Actinoallomurus bryophytorum: one gene and its partner. The protein of the gene in region 1 interacts with the protein of each later gene in a pairwise test. Links are inferred from orthologs where the notes say so. Each region holds a gene or a part of one and is shown in the gene's direction. Other genes may lie near its edges. The genes, in order: def and FB559_RS14810.

Evidence for each region.
Region 2: the proteins of def (region 1) and FB559_RS14810 interact in binary tests that used the Escherichia coli proteins (3 or more experiments, as listed by UniProt). The link is inferred for Actinoallomurus bryophytorum from one-to-one orthologs.

The regions. Positions count from the first base shown.
Region 1 is NZ_VFOZ01000001.1:1,983,853-1,992,681, forward strand. What follows is about bases 2,441-5,393. They hold def (peptide deformylase), read left to right. Parts: upstream 2,441-3,622; coding sequence 3,623-4,165; downstream 4,166-5,393. Other genes in these bases: FB559_RS09365 (DivIVA domain-containing protein), read left to right, coding at 2,441-3,353; arfB (alternative ribosome rescue aminoacyl-tRNA hydrolase ArfB), read right to left, coding at 4,166-4,594; FB559_RS09380 (oxygenase MpaB family protein), read left to right, coding at 4,692-5,393. In the rest of the region: FB559_RS09355 (hypothetical protein), read right to left, coding at 1-1,472; FB559_RS09360 (gamma carbonic anhydrase family protein), read right to left, coding at 1,582-2,109; more of FB559_RS09365, read left to right, coding at 2,382-2,440; more of FB559_RS09380, read left to right, coding at 5,394-5,543; FB559_RS09385 (crotonase/enoyl-CoA hydratase family protein), read right to left, coding at 5,578-6,342; FB559_RS09390 (SDR family NAD(P)-dependent oxidoreductase), read right to left, coding at 6,353-7,126; IS607 family element RNA-guided endonuclease TnpB, read right to left, coding at 7,182-8,408; FB559_RS09400 (hypothetical protein), read right to left, coding at 8,533-8,829. UniProt on the Escherichia coli protein: Removes the formyl group from the N-terminal Met of newly synthesized proteins. Requires at least a dipeptide for an efficient rate of reaction. N-terminal L-methionine is a prerequisite for activity but the enzyme has broad specificity at other positions.
Region 2 is NZ_VFOZ01000001.1:3,192,990-3,201,865, reverse strand. The notes cover bases 3,026-6,025. They hold FB559_RS14810 (aspartate-semialdehyde dehydrogenase), read left to right. Parts: upstream 3,026-3,991; coding sequence 3,992-5,059; downstream 5,060-6,025. Other genes in these bases: FB559_RS14800 (TetR/AcrR family transcriptional regulator), read left to right, coding at 5,766-6,025; FB559_RS14805 (hypothetical protein), read right to left, coding at 5,114-5,605; FB559_RS14815 (aspartate kinase), read left to right, coding at 3,026-3,995. In the rest of the region: FB559_RS14835 (DNA polymerase III subunit gamma and tau), read left to right, coding at 1-805; FB559_RS14830 (YbaB/EbfC family nucleoid-associated protein), read left to right, coding at 1,010-1,372; recombination mediator RecR, read left to right, coding at 1,466-2,065; FB559_RS14820 (DUF5063 domain-containing protein), read left to right, coding at 2,058-2,591; more of FB559_RS14815, read left to right, coding at 2,727-3,025; more of FB559_RS14800, read left to right, coding at 6,026-6,428; FB559_RS14795 (aldo/keto reductase), read right to left, coding at 6,554-7,525; FB559_RS14790 (zinc-binding dehydrogenase), read right to left, coding at 7,590-8,624; FB559_RS14785 (helix-turn-helix transcriptional regulator), read left to right, coding at 8,775-8,876.

The DNA.
Region 1 (8,829 bases):
GGCGCCCAGGCCGGGGCCTGGCCGGGTGGGCCGGTGGGGGGTTCCTGTGCCAGGGCGACGCCCGGCGTGGCCGGGGTGCCGGGGTTGGCGGGGTACTGCTGCGCCAAGGGTGCGATGCCCGGCGCCTGCGACATCGGCTCGGTGGACGCCACGGACGTCGCGCGTCTTGGGCCGATGATCTCCGCCAGGATCGCGACCGGTGACGGGAAGCCGCGTGGTCTCGCCGGGATGCCGCCGCCCAGCCGGCACCACGCCAGGTCGGCCGTGTACATGGTGGCGAGGAGTGCGTTGCGTACGGCCGGTTCGACCACGTCCATGCGTTCGCGCAGGGAGCGGGGCATCCGGTCGCCCTCGGGCCAGTACGGGCGCAGCGGATGGTCGCGCTGGATGAGCATCGCCCGCATGGCCTCGCCGACCTGGGGGTCCAGCCAGCCGATGACCTGGGTGGAGACGTCCTGGCGTACGACGGCGAGGTCGGCGGCGAGCAGTGCGGCCGCGAGCAGCCTCGGCTCGACGTAGCCGCGTCCGGACGGGTCGCCGGCGACCGGGGTGAGCGCGACGGCCAGGTCGTAGTAGGTGTTGCGGAAGTGTTCGCCGGCCGATGCCTCGATGCGCAACGCGGGGGCCAGGGCCGGTGGGCAGCGGGTGAGCCACTGCTGCATGACCGCCCGGTCGCCGTAGGACAGCGCGCCGTAGTCGACCGTGGGGTTCTGGAGGGTCACGCCGAGCATGGCGAGCAGCGCGTCGGCGCGTGGCTGGAAGCGGGAGTCCTCGCGCAGCGCGCTCGCCATCGCCCACATCGTGCGCAGGATCACCACGGCCGAGTCGACGCGGCCGGACCGCAGCCGCTCGGCGTACAGGCCGATCAGCGACTCCAGTGGCGGCGGCGTCAGCCAGCGAGGTCCCTCGATCTCCGGAAGGGGCCGGGAGCGGTGGGACGCCCAGAGCCCGAGCAACTGGCCGTCGAGGCGTGCGTCGAAGACCGGGGCGGTCGCGCACCAGAGCATCACGCCCCAGGTGAGGGCCACGGTGCTGGGTACGGACGAGGAGAACAGGCCCCACCAGTGCGGAAAGTCCGGCGGCGGCAGCGCGGCCGCCGACTCGACGGTCGCGCGTACGCGGGAGGTGACCTCCGGCCTGATGCTCGCGTCGACGAACGCGAGCGCGGGAGGTGGCTCGTAGGTGAGGTCGGGGCCGGTCGGCACGACGTGCGGGGGCACCGGCGGCACCGGCATGCCCCGCTGGAGGGGGCGCGCGGACATCCGCGTGATCGACAGTCGCGGTGGCGGGCAGAGGTGCCACTGGCCGTCGGCGGCGGTCCAGCGGTACCAGCGGCCCCACGCGCCGAAGAGCCACCAGCTGCCGTCGGGCAGGGCGAGCATGCGCGCGGCGACGAGGTTCTGTCGTTGTTGTGGTGGTGTGCCGGGCCACCATCCCGAGGAGACCATGGCATGCGTGTCACGCTCGGCCACCGTAAATGGATCTTGTACGGCGGACGAGGGAACTTCCCCATATGCCTGCCCCCAGACCACCAGGCAATGGTAAACGGATGACCATCACAAAGGCGATCACGAGAAAAACTCAGATCCAGCGGGCCTCACGGTGCAGGCGGCTTTTCTCCACGTACACGGCGGGGGTGTACGCGAGTACGGCGCGGTCGTCGTCGTTCAGCTCCCGCACCACTTTTCCCGGCACGCCCGCGACGAGTACGCCCGCAGGGATGGTCTTGCCCGGGGGTACGAGGGCGCCCGCGGCGACCAGCGACCCCGCTCCGATCCGCGCGCCGCCGAGCACGATCGCGCCGATCCCGATGAGCGAACCGGTCTCGATGTGCGCGCCGTGCACCATCGCCTTGTGCCCGAGGCTGACCCGGTCCTCCAGCACGGCCGGCTCGCCCGGGTCGGAGTGCAGGCAGGACAGGTCCTGGATGTTGCACTCCTCACCGACCACGATCTCCTCGTCCTCGCCACGCAGGACCGAGCCGTACCAGACGTTCGCGGCACGTCCCAGTGTCACCCGCCCGACGATGACGGCACCCGGCGCGACCCACGCCTCGGGGTGGATCTGCGGCTCATGGTCACCCAGCACACCACGGAAGAAGTCAGTCACGGTCCCCGAGTCTAGGAGCGAACGGACCGTGACCGACGAGCACCCGTGCAAGCACGTGTCCGGCCCTCATCGGAGCGGCTTGGCCGAAACCTTCCCTGCGGATGGGACGGTTCTCGCTCCCAAGGGGGTCATTTAGCGGTATATATCGTGTGCAGACTCTTGGGTCGCGACAGCGGAGAGTCACTAATTCTCACTAGACGCTGCATTCCCCTTGCGCGAAAGGGGTAGAAGCGTCGAGAGTTCATCAGACCTACCTTCAACCCTTTGGGCCAATGAGCAACGAAGCCGAGATCCTGCCAAATCTCCTCCGCGAGGAGACGTTCGAGATCGTCATGCGCGGCTACAACCGCCGCCAGGTCGACGAATACATCGCCCGCACGCGCAACCAGATCCGCGAGCTCGAGGCACGGTTGTCCCGTGCACTCGACGAGGTCGAACGCACCCGCCGGGAGATGACCGAGGTCCGCGAGGCCCGCCGGCCGACCGGTGACGACCTCAGCGAGCGCCTCCGTCAGATCATCAACCTGGCCGAGGAGGAGGCGCAGTCGAAGCTGGGCGACGCCGACCAGAAGGTCACCCAGATTCGGCAGGACGCCGAAAAAGAGGCCAAGCGCGTCATCGACGAGGCCCACGGCAAGTCCGAGCGGACGGTCGCCCAGGCCCAGGAGAACGCCAGCCACATGCTGTCGGCGGCCAAGCAGGAGTCCGAGAGGGTCCTGTCCAGCGCCAAGCAGGAGGCCGACAAGCTCCTCCTCGACACCCGCAATGACGCCGAGCGCACTCTGACGAACGCCGAGCGCCGCGCCTCGGCCATCAACGAGGACGCCTCGGACCGGCTGACGCAGCTCACCCAGCAGCACTCACAGGCACTCGGACGGCTCGGCGAGATCAGCGAGACCCTCGTCGGTCTGCTGCGCAACGAGGACAAGGCCGGTCCGCTGGAAAAGATGGTGAGCGACATCGCCGCCGCCCCCCGCCAGGACAGGGGGGAAAGGCAGGACAGGCAGGAGAGGCAGGGCGACGGCCAGGGGCCCGGCCGGCCGCAGGGACAGCCGCAGGCCCAGCACGCGCGTCCCCAGCAGCAGGCACCGCACGCACAGCCGCCCGCTCATCCCCATGCCCAGCCGCAGCCGCACGCCCACCCGCAGGGACAGGCGCACCCGATGCCGCCCGCCGGCCAGCCCGACCCGCAGCGGATCATCCAGGTTCCGCCGTCGCCGCCCGCGAGCGACCCGGCGGAGTGACGTGATGCGGATCGCCCTGGCAGCCGTCACGGCCGCCAGGGCGATCTGTTCGTCCCAGCCGTTCGTGGCGACCGGCGGGCAGTGGGACGAGGTCAAAGACCGCTGGGCCTCATCCGAAGTCTCCGTCCGTAGCGAACGGCGTCCAGGCGGCGCGTCGCAAGGCGGAGGAGGGAGTCGGCCCGGTGCCGACGACAACGCGGCGAGGCGTCCTATGGGCGCCGCGCGGTAGGACAGCGAGACTTCGGATGAGGCCCTAGAGTCTTGGTCTCGTGGGAACCGAAAAACGCCGCCAGGCGGGCGCCGGCACCGTACGCCCGATCCGCTACATGGGCGATCCCGTACTCCGCACCGAGGGCGACCCGGTCCGGGCGTTCGACGCCGACCTGAAACGCCTGGTCGATGACATGTTCGCCTCGATGTACGCGGCCGACGGCGCGGGGCTCGCGGCGAACCAGATCGGTGTCTCGCTCCAGGCGTTCGTCTACGACTGCGCCGACGAGGCGGGGCGGCGTCACGTCGGGCACGTGCTCAACCCCACACTCGTGGCCGCCGACGGCGAGCTGGTCGACGACGAGGAGGGATGCCTGTCGCTGCCCGGCCTGCGGTTCGCGACGCCTCGGTACTCCCGCGCCGTGGTCGAGGGGGTCGACCTGACGGGCAAGCCGATCCGCGTCGAGGGCACCGGCTACTTCGCGCGCTGTCTCCAGCACGAGAGCGGTCATCTCAAGGGCCAGTTGTACGTCGACACGCTCGAGGGCGCCACCCGCAAAGAGGCCCTGCGCGCCGTACGCTCCGCGACCTGGAGCGCGTGATCAGTCGTCGAAACGACCGGAGCGCCCTTTCTTGATCTGTCCGCGCCGGCGCTTGCCCTCGATCCGCCGCGCCTGCACGCGGCGGCTGGGTTTGGTCGGGCGCCGCGCCTTGGGCGGAGGCGCGGTGGCCTCGGCGAGCAACGCCGCCAGCCGGTCCTTGGCCGCCTCACGGTTGCGCAGCTGAGAGCGGTGCTCCTCCGCGCGGATCGTCACGACGCCGCCCACGAGGCGGCCCGCGAGGCGTTGCAGCGCCCGGTCCTTGTACGTCTGCGGCAGGACCGCCGACCGGGCCACGTCGAAGGACAACTCCGCCGCGGTGTCGCTCGTGTTGACGTGCTGGCCGCCCGGCCCTGACGAACGCGAGAAACGCCAGCTGAGCTCGGCGTCAGGAATGACCACCGAACCTCGCACGTGTACTGGACCGGACATAGATCTGATTATCCCCGGACCACGACCCGAATGTCGTGTTGTTTTCGCGACCTGCGCGGGGGCTGACGTGACGCAAGTGGTTACTTACAATGCGTTCATGGCATCTGGCTCCTCCGGCCGGTCCGACGACGGCCGCTCCCCCAACGACGACCTCTTCCACGACGAGGACCTGATCCGGGTGATCGGCCGCGAGGGATTCCTGATCGCGGCGGGTGGCGCCGCGTCGCTCCTCCAGACCGCCCATCCGAAGATCGCCCAAGGCGTCTACGACCACAGCTACACGGCCGAGGACCCGCTCGGGCGGTTGCGGGGCACGATGCAGTGGGTCTACGTGGTCGGCTTCGGCTCCCGCGCGCAGGCCGAACGCCTCAGCGACGTCGTCCGGCGAATGCACGACCGCGTCACCGGCCCCGGCTACGCGGCCGGCGAACCGGAGCTGCAGGTCTGGGTCGCCGCCACGCTCTTCGCCACCGCCGTGCAGGTGTACGAGCTGATCTTCCGCCGGCTGTCCCCGGAGGAGCTTGCCGCGTACTACGAGCAGAGCAAGATCTACGCGACGATCCTCGGCTGCCCGTACGCGATGATGCCGGCCACCTACGCCGACTTCCGCGACTACTACGCCGGGACGCTCGCCTCGCTGCGGATCAGCGAGGCCTCACGGGCCATCGCCCACCAGGTGCTGCATCCGAAGCTGCCCGGCGGCCCGCTGAACGCACCCGCGCTCGCCGCGATCCGGCTCATCACGGCCGGGCTCATGCCGGAGGAGATACGGGACCAGTACGGCTGGCGGTGGAACCGCTCGCGCCGCGCGCGCTTCCGTCTGCTGATGGCCACCGTACGGCTCACCTACCCGCGCCTGCCGCTACGCGTACGGACCCTGCCCCGCGACCGTTACCTCAAGGCCCTGCGCGAGCGTCTCCCCCAGTCCTCGGCCGCCGCGAACGGCTGAGGGCGGCCCCGCACCGGGGCCGCCCTCACCGCGGTTACTCGCCCGACCACTCCGGAGGGCGCTTCTCCGCGAACGCGGCGGCACCCTCCATCGCGTCCTTGGACACGAAGACCGGGTTGATGATCTCGCCCTGCTTCGCGAACTGCTCCGAACTGTCCCAGTCGGCCGACTCGACGATGACCCGCTTGGTCGCCGCGAGGGCCAGGGGCGCGTTCGCCGCGATCCTGAGGGCCAGTTCACGCGCCTCCGCCAGGGCCTCTCCGGGCGAGGTGAGCTTGTTGACCAGGCCGAGCTCGGCCAGGCGTGACGCCGGGTAGTGCTCGCCGCTCAGCGCGAGCTCCATGGCCGCGTGGTACGGGATCCGCCGCGGCAGCCGCAGCAGGCCACCGGCGCCCGCGACCAGGCCGCGCTTGACCTCGGGCAGCCCGAACTTCGACTCGGACGATGCGACGATCATGTCGCAGGCCAGCGCGAGCTCGAAGCCGCCCGCCAGGGCGTACCCCTCGACGGCGGCGATGATCGGCTTGGCCGGCGGGCGCTCGACGATGCCGCCGAACCCCCGCCCCTCCGCGATCGGGTTGTCGCCGGTCAGGAAGCCCTTGAGGTCCATGCCGGCGCTGAACGTGCCGCCCGCGCCGGTCAGCACGAGGACGGACACGTCCTTGCGCGCGTCGAGCTCGTCGAGCGCGCTCGCCATGCCCTTCGCGACCGCGCCGTTGACCGCGTTCCTGGCCTCCGGACGGTTGATCGTGATGACGGCGACGCCGCCGTCGACCTCGGTCAGCACTGCATCCGACATGGTCACGACCTCACTTGGGCTGGAAGCGGATGCCGCCGTCGAAGCGGACGGTCTCGGCGTTGACGTAGTCGTTCTCGATCAGCGAGCGCACCAGGTGGGCGAACTCGGGCGCGGTGCCCATGCGCTTGGGGAACACGACCGGCGCGGCGAGCTTCTTCTTGAACTCTTCGGCCTGCTCGCCCTGCCCGTAGATCGGCGTGTCGATGATGCCGGGGCAGATCGTGTTGACGCGTACGCCGACGGCGGCGAGGTCGCGGGCCGCCGGCACGGTCATGCCGATGATGCCGCCCTTGGAGGCGGAGTAGGCGACCTGCCCGGTCTGGCCCTCGAGGCCCGCGACGGACGCGGTGTTGATGATCACGCCACGGGTGCCGTACTCGTCCAGCGCCTCGGTCTTGGCGATCGCCGCGGCGCCGAGGCGCATGCCGTTGAAGGTCCCGATCAGGTTGACGTCGATGACCTTCTTGTACGACGCGAGGTCGTGCGGGGTCCCGTCCCGGCCGACGGTCCGCGACGCCCACCCGATGCCGGCGCTGTTCACCACGACGCGCAGCGGCGCACCGGTGGCGACGGCAGCGTCGACGGCGGCCTGCACCTGGGCCTCGTCGGAGACGTCCACCTTGACGAACACCCCGCCGAGCTCGTCGGCGATGGCCTTGCCCGTGGTCTCGTTGAGGTCGGCGATCACTACTTTGGCGCCCTGTGCGGCGAGGTCGCGCGCGGTGGCCTCGCCAAGTCCGCTCGCGCCACCGGTGACAATGGCTGCAGCTCCGTTTACGTCCATAAGCAGGAGGTTACCGGAGTCGACCGAACGCTATTCGGGTGACCTTACTCACCGTTCACCGAGACCTCATAATCTCGGTGATTCGCTCATCGCTGGGCGAAGGTCCCCGTCCTACCTGGGCGGGGGCCGCCCGGTGCGGGGTAGACGTTTCACAGCCACCAGCCCGGCCTGGCCGGGTCTTATGGTCGGCTCCGCGTCCGTTTTGGGTCTCCGGGCCACTCCCGGCGACAACAACATGTTCGACCAGGGAAGCGAGGTTGCTCGCGGCGTTGGCATCCCGGTCCAAGGACAGGCCGCATTCACCGCAGGTGAAGACGCGTTCGGACAGGCGCAGCTTGGCTTTCACCACACCACATCCCGAGCACCTCTTCGAGGACGGATACCAGCGGTCCGCGACGATGAGCGTCCCACCGTTCCAGACGGTTTGGTAGGCGAGCTGCCGGCGGATCTCACCGAACCCGGCATCAGAGATGACTCGCGCCAGCCGGCGGTTCTTCACCATCCCGGCAACGTGCAGGTCCTCCACCACGATCGAGCCGTACTCGCGGGCCAGGGCCGTGGTGAGCTTGTGGATCGCATCGCGTCTTCGGGCAGTGACGCGATGGTGGACGCGGTTGCGGGCGGCGTTGGCGCTCTTCCAGCGATTGGAGGGCTGTTGTCCGGTACGCCGGTCCGGACCCCGCTTGCGAGAGGCCGCACGGGAGGACCGGGTGAGTTTGCGTCGCGCCGCGTCGTAGTGCTTCGGGTTGGTGGCCGTCGGCCGGTCGTCGGAGAATACCGCGAGGGTCCTGATCCCCAGGTCCACACCCACCACCGCATCCGGGCGGGCCGGCGCGCGTATGGACCGTTGGACCTCGACCGTGAAGGACACGAACCAGCGTCCTGCCTCGGAACGGACGGTCGCCGACAAGATCCGGGCGCGGCCCTCCGCGATACGTCGCTGGAGCTTGCGCGTGGACTCGTGGGTCTTGAGCCGCCCAAGGCGCGGCAACCTCACATAGCGGCGGTCATCCTCAAGCCGGATCGTGCCAGTGGTGAACCGCACCGACGGCGCGTACCTGCGCCTGGACTTGAAACGTGGGAAGCCCATCCGGCGGCCCTTCCGCTCACCCTTCCGGAAGTCGGACCAGTTCTTCAACGCGCGAGCGAGCTGGTCCAGGCCGGTGTTGTAGGCGAGGCGCGCCGCACCGGCATGTCGCAACAGCGCGCGCACCTGGCCGGGCGTTGGGTCCGAAGCAAAGCGATACGCCTGGACGACGGTCAACCGATCGCGGTACTCCACAGCCGAGACGGTAATGGCAGGGTCCGACAGCACAAGGGCTCAGGCTGCGTCAACGAATGACGTCCATCGATGGAACATGAGATTCGTCGATGAACCCAGCAACGGTCGCCAAAACCCCACGGGATCACTCGGCGGTCTGGACCGTGGGCGCGTGCCCATTCCATGCAGCGATCACGCTGGACGTCCGGTCCTCCTTGGTGAAGTCGACCCGGAGCCACTGGTCGCCCCGCCAGGTCTGCACGGTGTACCCCGGGTTGGGGATGGCCGAAACCAGCCGCGCGGCGGTGTCCGTCATGGACAGCACGACCCGGCCGCCGCGGACCACATAGGTGTGGTCGCTCCCCGCGGAGGAAAGGGAGGCCGTCGCCGAGTACGACGGCTTTCGCGCGGGTGTCGCGAACGTGGAAGAGTCGGCGGGCGG
Region 2 (8,876 bases), 1.2 Mb from region 1 along the record:
GGCGGCGGCCGACGCGCCGCCGTCCAACGCGGCAGAGCGCTCCGCCGCGACCCCCTCGAACGCGACGCCACAGGCGCCGGGCGAGGTCGACTGGCCCACTCTTCACCAGCCCGGGCAAGCGCAGGCACAACGGCCCGACTCGGACCAGGACCAACGGACCGGCCAGCATGCCGCGGACGAGGCACCCGGCGAGGCGCCGCACGAGACCACCCCCGCACAACCCGGCGCGGTCGACGTCAGTGCCATCCGTGGCATGTGGGTCGACATCCTCGAAGCGGTCAAGCAGCGCAGCAAGGTCGCCTGGATCGTCCTCATGGAAGGCGTGGACGTCGCCTCCCTGGAGGGCAACGTCCTCACCCTCGCCTTCGCCAACGAGGGAAAGCGCCGCGGCTTCACGACCGGCGGCAAGGAGGTCGTGCTCCGCGAGGCGCTCAAGGAGATCCTCGGCGTCGACTGGCGCATCGACGCCGTCCTCGACAACGGCTCCGGACAGAGCGGACGGCCGAGCCCACCCCCGTCCGACCCCGGCGGCTGGGGCGGTGCCGCGGCGGCGCCCCCCGCCCCCCGCGAGCCGCGAGAGAACCGCCGGCAGCAGGAGCCACGTCGGCCCGCCGAGAACCGTACGCCCCCTCCCACGGCGTCCGCGTCCGGCATCGTGCCGCCGCCTCCGGGCCCCTTCGACGAGGCCGACGAGGTCGATCCCGAGGGCGACGCCGATGCCGGTACGGAGGCCGCCCTCACCGGGATGGCATTGATCGAACAGGTGCTCGGCGGCAAGGTCATTCAGGAGATCGACAACGCTTGACCTGCGGAATAAGCCCGCTTGCCGCGAACATAGGTCACTCTGATCATGGCTGCGGCGCCCCCGGTCGTACGCCTCTCGGAGTGCTGTCGCCGGCCGGGTCCCGAGCGGTGACATGCCGGGAATTCCGATCACGGGTGGGCGCTTACCGCATCGAGAGCGAACCCCGTAGTCTCGTGCCATCGGACGATCGAATGAGGAGACGCCGTGGAACCCGGAGGCGGGCAGAATATCCAGCAGATGCTGGAGCAGGCGCAGCGAATGCAGGAACAGCTCGTGACTCTGCAACGTGAGCTCGCGGAGGCCCAGGTCGACGGGTCCGCCGGTGGCGGGCTGGTCACCGCGACGGTGAACGGTCAGAGCGAGCTGATCAAGCTGGTCATCGACCCGGCTGCGATCGACACCAACGACCCGCAGGACACGGCCGAGACCATCGCCGACCTGGTGGTCGCGGCCATTCACAACGCCGCCGAGGAGGTGCAGAGGTTGCAGGAGACGAAGATGGGCCCGCTGACCGAGGGCCTGGGCAGCCTCGGCGGTGGCATCCCCGGGGGCCTGCCGGAGCTCTGAGACCCGCGCGGCTCACGCCGTACGGGCTGTGAGCCCGCGAGGGTCCGCACGCACGCCGCGAACGATACGAGCGACGAGTAGAAGGGAGGAGCCGTGTACGAAGGGGTTGTTCAGAACCTCATCGACGAGCTGGGCAGGCTGCCCGGTGTGGGGCCGAAGAGCGCACAGCGGATCGCCTTCCATCTGCTCGCCGCCGACCCTGCCGATGTCACCCGCCTGACCGAGGCGCTGAGGGAAGTAAAAGACAAAGTCAGGTTCTGTAAGGTCTGCGGTAATGTGGCCGAGGCGGAAGAATGCCGGATCTGCCGGGATGCCCGTCGCGACCTGCATGTGATCTGCGTGGTGGAGGAGCCGAAGGACGTCGTGGCGATCGAAAAGACGCGCGAGTTCCGTGGCCGCTACCACGTGCTGGGTGGCGCGATCAGCCCGATCGAGGGGGTGGGCCCCGATGACCTGCGGATTCGGGAGCTCATGACGCGGCTCGCCGACGGTGACGTGACCGAGCTCATCCTCGCCACTGACCCGAACCTCGAGGGCGAGGCGACCGCGACCTACCTTGCCCGGCTCGTGAAACCGATGGGCCTCACCGTCACCCGGCTCGCCAGTGGCCTGCCGGTGGGAGGCGATCTGGAATACGCCGACGAGGTCACTCTCGGTCGCGCGTTCGAAGGACGGAGGCTGCTCGATGTCTGAGAACAGCTGGACCACGCTCGCCGATCGGGTGGCGAAGCACGTTGAGAGCTATCTGACCATGCTCGAGGCGATCGCCCGCGGCGACGCCAAAGAGCAGACGGTGCCGATGCTCCTCCTCGAGGTCTCGCAGATCGCGGTGGCGGGCGCGCAGCTCGGCGCCAACACCGACGTGATCCTCCCGGACAACTGGGAGCCCGACGTCGGCGAGGATCCCGACCTCGACGCCGTACGCCAGGGGCTCGCCGAGCGTCTCACCGACGTCGACGACTACACCGAGGTGTTCGACCCGTACAAGGACGACGAGGCGGTTCCCTACCGGCTCTCGGACGATCTCGTGGACGTCGCCAGCGACCTGGTCCATGGCCGCCGGCACTACGAGGCCGACCGCAAGCTGGAGGCGCTCTGGTGGTGGCAGTACAGCTACTTCAACCACTGGGGCAACCACGCGGGTGCGGCGCTGCGGGCTCTTTACGCCGTATCCGCGAGTGCTCGCCTGGACGTGATGGAGGAACAGGTCGCCGGCTAAGGAAGGTTTCCGGTGCGTTGCCTCGAATGGCGCAAATCTCGCATAGCGGGATAACGTCTCGCAGGCTGAGCCGCTGACCTCGGTAGACTCAGGCGCGTCAAGACTTCCAACGCCTGATCCGAGGAGTGCACACGCGTGGCTCTTGTCGTGCAGAAGTACGGTGGCTCCTCCGTCGCAGACGCGGAAAGCATCAAGCGCGTCGCCCAGCGCATCGCCGCCACCAAACGCGACGGACATGACGTCGCCGTGGTGGTGTCCGCGATGGGGGACACGACGGATGAGTTGATCGATCTGGCCAACCAGGTCAGCCCCCTCCCACCGGCACGTGAACTCGACATGCTGCTCACCTCCGGTGAGCGCATCTCGATGGCGTTGCTCGCGATGGCCATCGCCAACCTGGGCCACGAGGCGCGGTCCTTCACCGGCTCCCAGGCCGGTGTGATCACGGACGGCAGCCATGGCAGGGCCCGCATCATCGACGTCACGCCCGGCCGGATCCGCGGCGCCCTCGACGAGGGCCTGATCGCGATCGTCGCCGGCTTCCAGGGTGTGTCCCAGGACACCAAGGACGTCACCACGCTCGGCCGCGGCGGCTCCGACACCACCGCGGTCGCTCTCGCCGCCGCGCTCGGCGCCGACGTCTGCGAGATCTACACCGACGTGGACGGCATCTTCACCGCCGACCCGCGCATCGTCCCGGTCGCCCGGCGCATCCCCGACATCTCCTACGAGGAGATGATGGAGATGGCCGCCTGCGGTGCCAAGATCCTGCACCTGCGCTGCGTGGAGTACGCACGGCGCTATGGCATGCCCATCCATGTGCGGAGCTCGTTCAGCAACAAGACCGGCACCTGGGTCAAGGAAAGCATCGAGGGAAACACGATGGAACAAGCGATCATCTCCGGCGTCGCCCACGACCGGAGCGAGGCGAAGATCACCGTGGTCGGGGTGCCCGACAAGGTCGGCGAGGCGGCGACGATCTTCCAGACGCTCGCCGATGCCGAGATCAACATCGACATGATCGTGCAGAACGTCTCGGCCGCCGCGACCAGCCGTACCGACATCTCCTTCACGCTTCCGCGTACGGACGGGCAGACGGCGATGGCCTCCCTCAACAAGATCAAGGAGCGCATCGGCTTCGACAAGCTGCGCTACGACGACCAGATCGGCAAGGTGTCGCTGATCGGCGCGGGCATGCGGTCCCACCCCGGTGTGACGGCCAAGTTCTTCGGCTCCATCGCCGACGCGGGCGTCAACATCGAGATGATCTCCACCTCCGAGATCCGGATCTCCGTGGTGGTCGACCAGGACGACGTCGACGCCGCCGTCACCGCGGCGCACCGCGCCTTCGACCTCGACTCCGACCAGGTCGAGGCCGTTGTGTACGGAGGGAGCGGACGATGAGGAAGCCCACCCTGGCCCTGGTCGGCGCCACCGGCGCGGTCGGCACCGTGATGCGCGACATCGTCTCCACCCGCGACGACGTCTACGGCGAGATCCGTCTGGTCGCCTCGGCCCGCTCGGCCGGCAAGCGCCTGCCCGTACGCGGCGAGGAGCTCGTCGTCCAGGAGCTGACCCCCGAGGTCTTCGACGGCGTCGACATCGCCATGTTCGACGTGCCCGACGAGATCTCCAAGATCTGGGTGCCGATCGCCGCCGAGCGCGGCGCGGTCGTCGTGGACAAGTCGGGTGCGTTCCGCATGGAGCCGGACGTCCCGCTCGTCGTGCCCGAGGTCAACCCCGGGGCCGTACGCGAGCGGCCGCGCGGCATCATCTCCACGCCCAACTGCACGACGCTGTCGATGATGGCCGCGATGGGCGCGCTGCACGCCGAGTACGGCCTGACCGAGCTCGTCGTCGCCTCCTACCAGGCGGTCTCGGGTGCCGGGGTGGCCGGTACCGAGCGCCTGTACGCCGAGATCGAGGCGGTCGCCGGCGACCGCAGCCTCGGCCAGGTCGCGGGCGACGTGCGCAAGGCGATCCAGAACCGCCTCGGCGACGGTGAGTCGCCGTTCCCGGCGCCGCTGGCCCTCAACGTCGTGCCGTGGGCGGGCTCGCTCAAGGAGGACGGCTGGGCATCGGAGGAGCTCAAGCTCCGCAACGAGTCCCGCAAGATCCTCGGCATCCCCGGCCTCAAGGTCTCCGCCACCTGCGTACGGGTCCCGGTGGTCACGACGCACTCTCTGGCCGTGCACGCGACCTTCGAACGCCCGGTCGGCGTCGAGGGGGTCCGGGCGATCCTGGACGCCGCTCCGACGGTCGTCGTCATGGACGACCCCGAGAACGGCGTGTACCCGACCCCGGCGGACGTCGTCGGCACCGACCCGACCTACGTCGGGCGGATCCGGCAGGCGATCGACTTTCCCAACACGCTCGACCTGTTCGTCTGCGGCGACAACCTGCGCAAGGGCGCGGCCCTGAACGCCGCGGAGATCGCCGAGCTGGTCGCCGCCGAGTTCACCGACTGAGTGCCGGAGGCCCGGGTGTCACCCGGGCCTCCTCGGTTTCACGAGAAACATTGATCACATGAAGGTGACGTCCCAATGCGAGCGCTCGCGGGCGAAGAGTGACCGCTCGGGCGCCCGGTAGAGCGGCGAGCCGTCGCCCCGCGTGTGGATGCGCCGGTAGTGGTGCCTGACGAAGCGGTTGAGGCAGCGGTTGGGCAGGATGTCGAGCTTGTAGCCCGCCCTGTGGCTGAACTGCCCTCCCGCATGACCTCTCTCGGTCCCGCCGGAGATCACGAGCCCGCAGCGGCTGTCATCTCTCAACCGCAGCACGCCGCCCAGGGTCGATGGCCGCAGCCCGTCGAATGACGTGCAGTGCGGGTTGGTCCGGCGGGTGCAGTGGCCGGACGAGATCCATCGAAGACCGGCCCCTTGGAGCAGTGCGCCGACCTCCTGCTGGCGCATTGGTGCCGATGATTTCCGGTCATGTGTCCATGCGTGGGCCGTACCGGCCGTTAAAGCGAAAAAAGCGATGGCGCAGCCGGTGATGATGGTCAGTCGTGTCGACATCCAACCTCCCCGTACATGTCGCATGCGCCAGCCGCAGCATCTGCCACGTGCGATGCGATACCACGGCAAGAGACGCGCCACTTGACGGAAAGAACATCGAACCCTGACTGGGGACTGGCGTGCGCCGACTCCGTGCACAAGGAGACGTAGGGTGTCGGCTGTGGCCGTACCGACCAAGTCCGAGCAGACCCGGGATCTCATCGCCAAGACCGCTTTGCGGCTTTTCCGCGAGCGCGGCTACGAGGCCACCACTATGCGCGCGATCGCCACCGAGGCTGGTGTTTCGGTGGGGAATGCGTATTACTACTTTGCCTCCAAGGAAGAGCTGATCCAGCTTTATTACGAGCATTCCCAGGAGGACCACAGCGAGGTCTGTGAGGCCATCCTCGCCCGCGATCGGGAGTTCCGCGCGCGTCTGCTCGGGGTGCTCCGCGCCCGCATCGACACGCTTCAGCCCTACAAGGAGTTCGCCGGGAAGTTCTTCAAGTACGCCGCCGAGCCGTCGAGCCCGCTGAGCCCGTTCAGCGCCGAGTCCGGCCCGGTCCGCGACGCCGCGATCGCGGTGTACCGGCAGGTCGTCGAGGGCTCGACGCTGAAGACGGATCCGGAGATCCGCACCGACCTGCCCGAGCTCCTGTGGCTCTACTCGATGGGCGTGGTCCTCTACTGGGTCTACGACAGCTCCCCGGACGCCGAGAAGACCTACCGCCTGGTGGAGCGCACCGTCCCGCTGATCGACAAGCTGGTCGGCATGGCCCGCCTGCCGGGCATGCGCGGCGTCGTACGCGAGGCCCTTTCGACCTACCGCGACCTGCGCAAGTGAGCGACTCGTGAGGACACGAGGTCACTCACGATCGCCGATGCCGAACCGATCCTGACGAGAGACGGCCGTTCCGACGGCCGGCCTGCCGGGCATACGCGGTCGACCGGCAGGCTACGGACCCTCGGTCATCGGCCGATCATGCGCATCTGGGTCTCGTTGTGGTGGTCGCCCGCTGCGGGGGTGAGGCCGTTGAGCAGGGTGGTCTGCTCTGGGGTGAGCTCGACCGCGTCGGCGGCGAGGTTCTCCTCCAGACGGGGGACGCGCTTGGTGCCGGGGATGGGGACGATGTCGTCCCCCCGGCCGAGCAGCCACGCGAGGGCGACCTGAGCGGTGGTCGCGCCGACCTGACCGGCGATCGCTTCGACCTCCGCGACGATGCGGAGGTTGTGGTCGAAGTTCTCGCCCATGAAGCGGGGATTGTTCCGACGGAAGTCGTCGTCGGCGAACTGGTCGGTGGACCGGACGGCTCCCGTGAGGAAGCCACGGCCGAGAGGAGAGTAGGCAACGAAGCCGATGCCGAGTTCGCGCAGCAGCGGCAGCGTCTCAGGCTCGCTGTCACGGGTCCACAGGGAGTACTCCGACTGCAGCGCGGTGATGGGGTGGACGGCGTGCGCGCGGCGGATCGTGGCCGGCCCGGCTTCCGAGAGCCCGATGTGGCGAATCTTGCCCTCGGCCACGAGGTCGGCGAGGACGCCGATGGTGTCCTCGATCGGGGTGTCAGGGTCGACGCGGTGCTGGTAGTACAGGTCGATGTGGTCGGTGCCGAGGCGGCGCAGGGATCCCTCGACGGCGGCGCGCACGTTCGCCGGGCTGCTGTCGAGTCCGGTGCCGCCGGTGTGGGAGATCATGCCGAACTTGGTGGCGAGCACGGCCTGGTCGCGGCGCCCCTTCAGCGCGCGGCCGAGGAGCTCCTCGTTGACATAGGGGCCGTAGACCTCAGCGGTGTCGAGGAGGGTGACGCCCAGCTCCAGTGCCCGGTGGATCGTACGGATCGACTCGGCGTCGTCATCGCCGGCTCCGGTGTAGGCGCCGCTCATGCCCATCGTGCCCAGGCCGATCCGGGCGACGTCCAGATCGCCCAGCTTGATGTGCTTCATGATGGTTCTCCGTTCGTTGTACGGGTGGGTTCCGCCCATCCTGCGTCGCCGGGGCGCTCGCAGGTCAGGGCTGGACGAGGACCTTGAGGGCGGCGCGGTCGGCCATGGCCTGGTAGCCGGCCGGGACGTCGTCCAGGGAGACGGTGCGGTCGAAGACCTTGCCGGGCTGGAGCGTGCCGTCGAGGATCTCGGGCATGAGCTCCTCGATGTAGGCGCGGGCCGGCGCGCCACCACCGGTGATGGTGATGTTCCGCCGGAACTCGGGGAACCCGGCGGGGATCTGCTGGTACTGCGGGGCTCCGACCCGGCTGACGACACCACCGTCCCGTACGACCGCGAGGGCCGTCCGCATCGCGGACTCCAGGCCGACGCATTCCAGGACGGTACGGGTGCCGTCGCCGCCCGTCAGCTCCTTCACCCGCTCGATGCCCTCCTCGCCGCGCTCGGGCACGATGTCGGTGGCGCCGAACTCCCGGCCGAGATCGGTGCGGTCCTTGTGGCGTCCCATGAGGATGATCTGTTCGGCGCCGAGGCGCCTGGCCGCCAGCACCGCCGACAGGCCTACGGCGCCGTCGCCGATCACGGTGACGGTGGTGCGGGGGCCGACGCCCGCGGTGACGGCGCAGTGGTGGCCGGTCGGGTAGACGTCCGACAGGGTCAGCAACGACGGCAGCAACGCCGAGTCCTCACCGACCGGGAGTTTGACCAGGGTGCCGTCGGCATGCGGGACCCGTACGGCCTCGCCCTGGCCACCGTCGACGTCCTGCGTGCCCCAGCCTCCGCCGTGGCGGCAGGACGTTTGCAGGCCCTCGACGCAGAAGTCGCAGATGCCGTCCGACCATACGAACGGGGCGACGACGACGTCCCCAGCCCTCAGCCCGGACACCTCCCTGCCGGTCTCCTCGACGACGCCGAGGAACTCATGGCCGATCCGCCGGCCGTGCTCCGAAACGGGAGCCGAGCCGTAGGGCCACAGATCCGAGCCGCAGATGCAGGAACGCAGCACCCGTACCAGGGCGTCGGTCGGTTGCCGCAGCACCGGGTCGGGCACGTTCTCCACCCGGATGTCACCGGCGCCGTATATCAAGGTCGCTCGCATCGAGCATCTCCGATCATCTGCTGAGTCGTTTCAGGACTGAGACCCACCCTGCCGTCCGCGCCCATTCGGTGACAGACCGGGGCGTTCCGGGGTGTGACAGGGCCCCTCACGGCCCGGCGAGCACACCGGACACGGTGTAACACTGGGGCCATGGCACGCGAGCAGAACGCGGGCGGCGGAACCGAGCTCGGGCGGTTTCTGCGGGCCCGCCGCGAAGAGGTCACTCCGGCCGAGGTCGGCATCACCATCGGC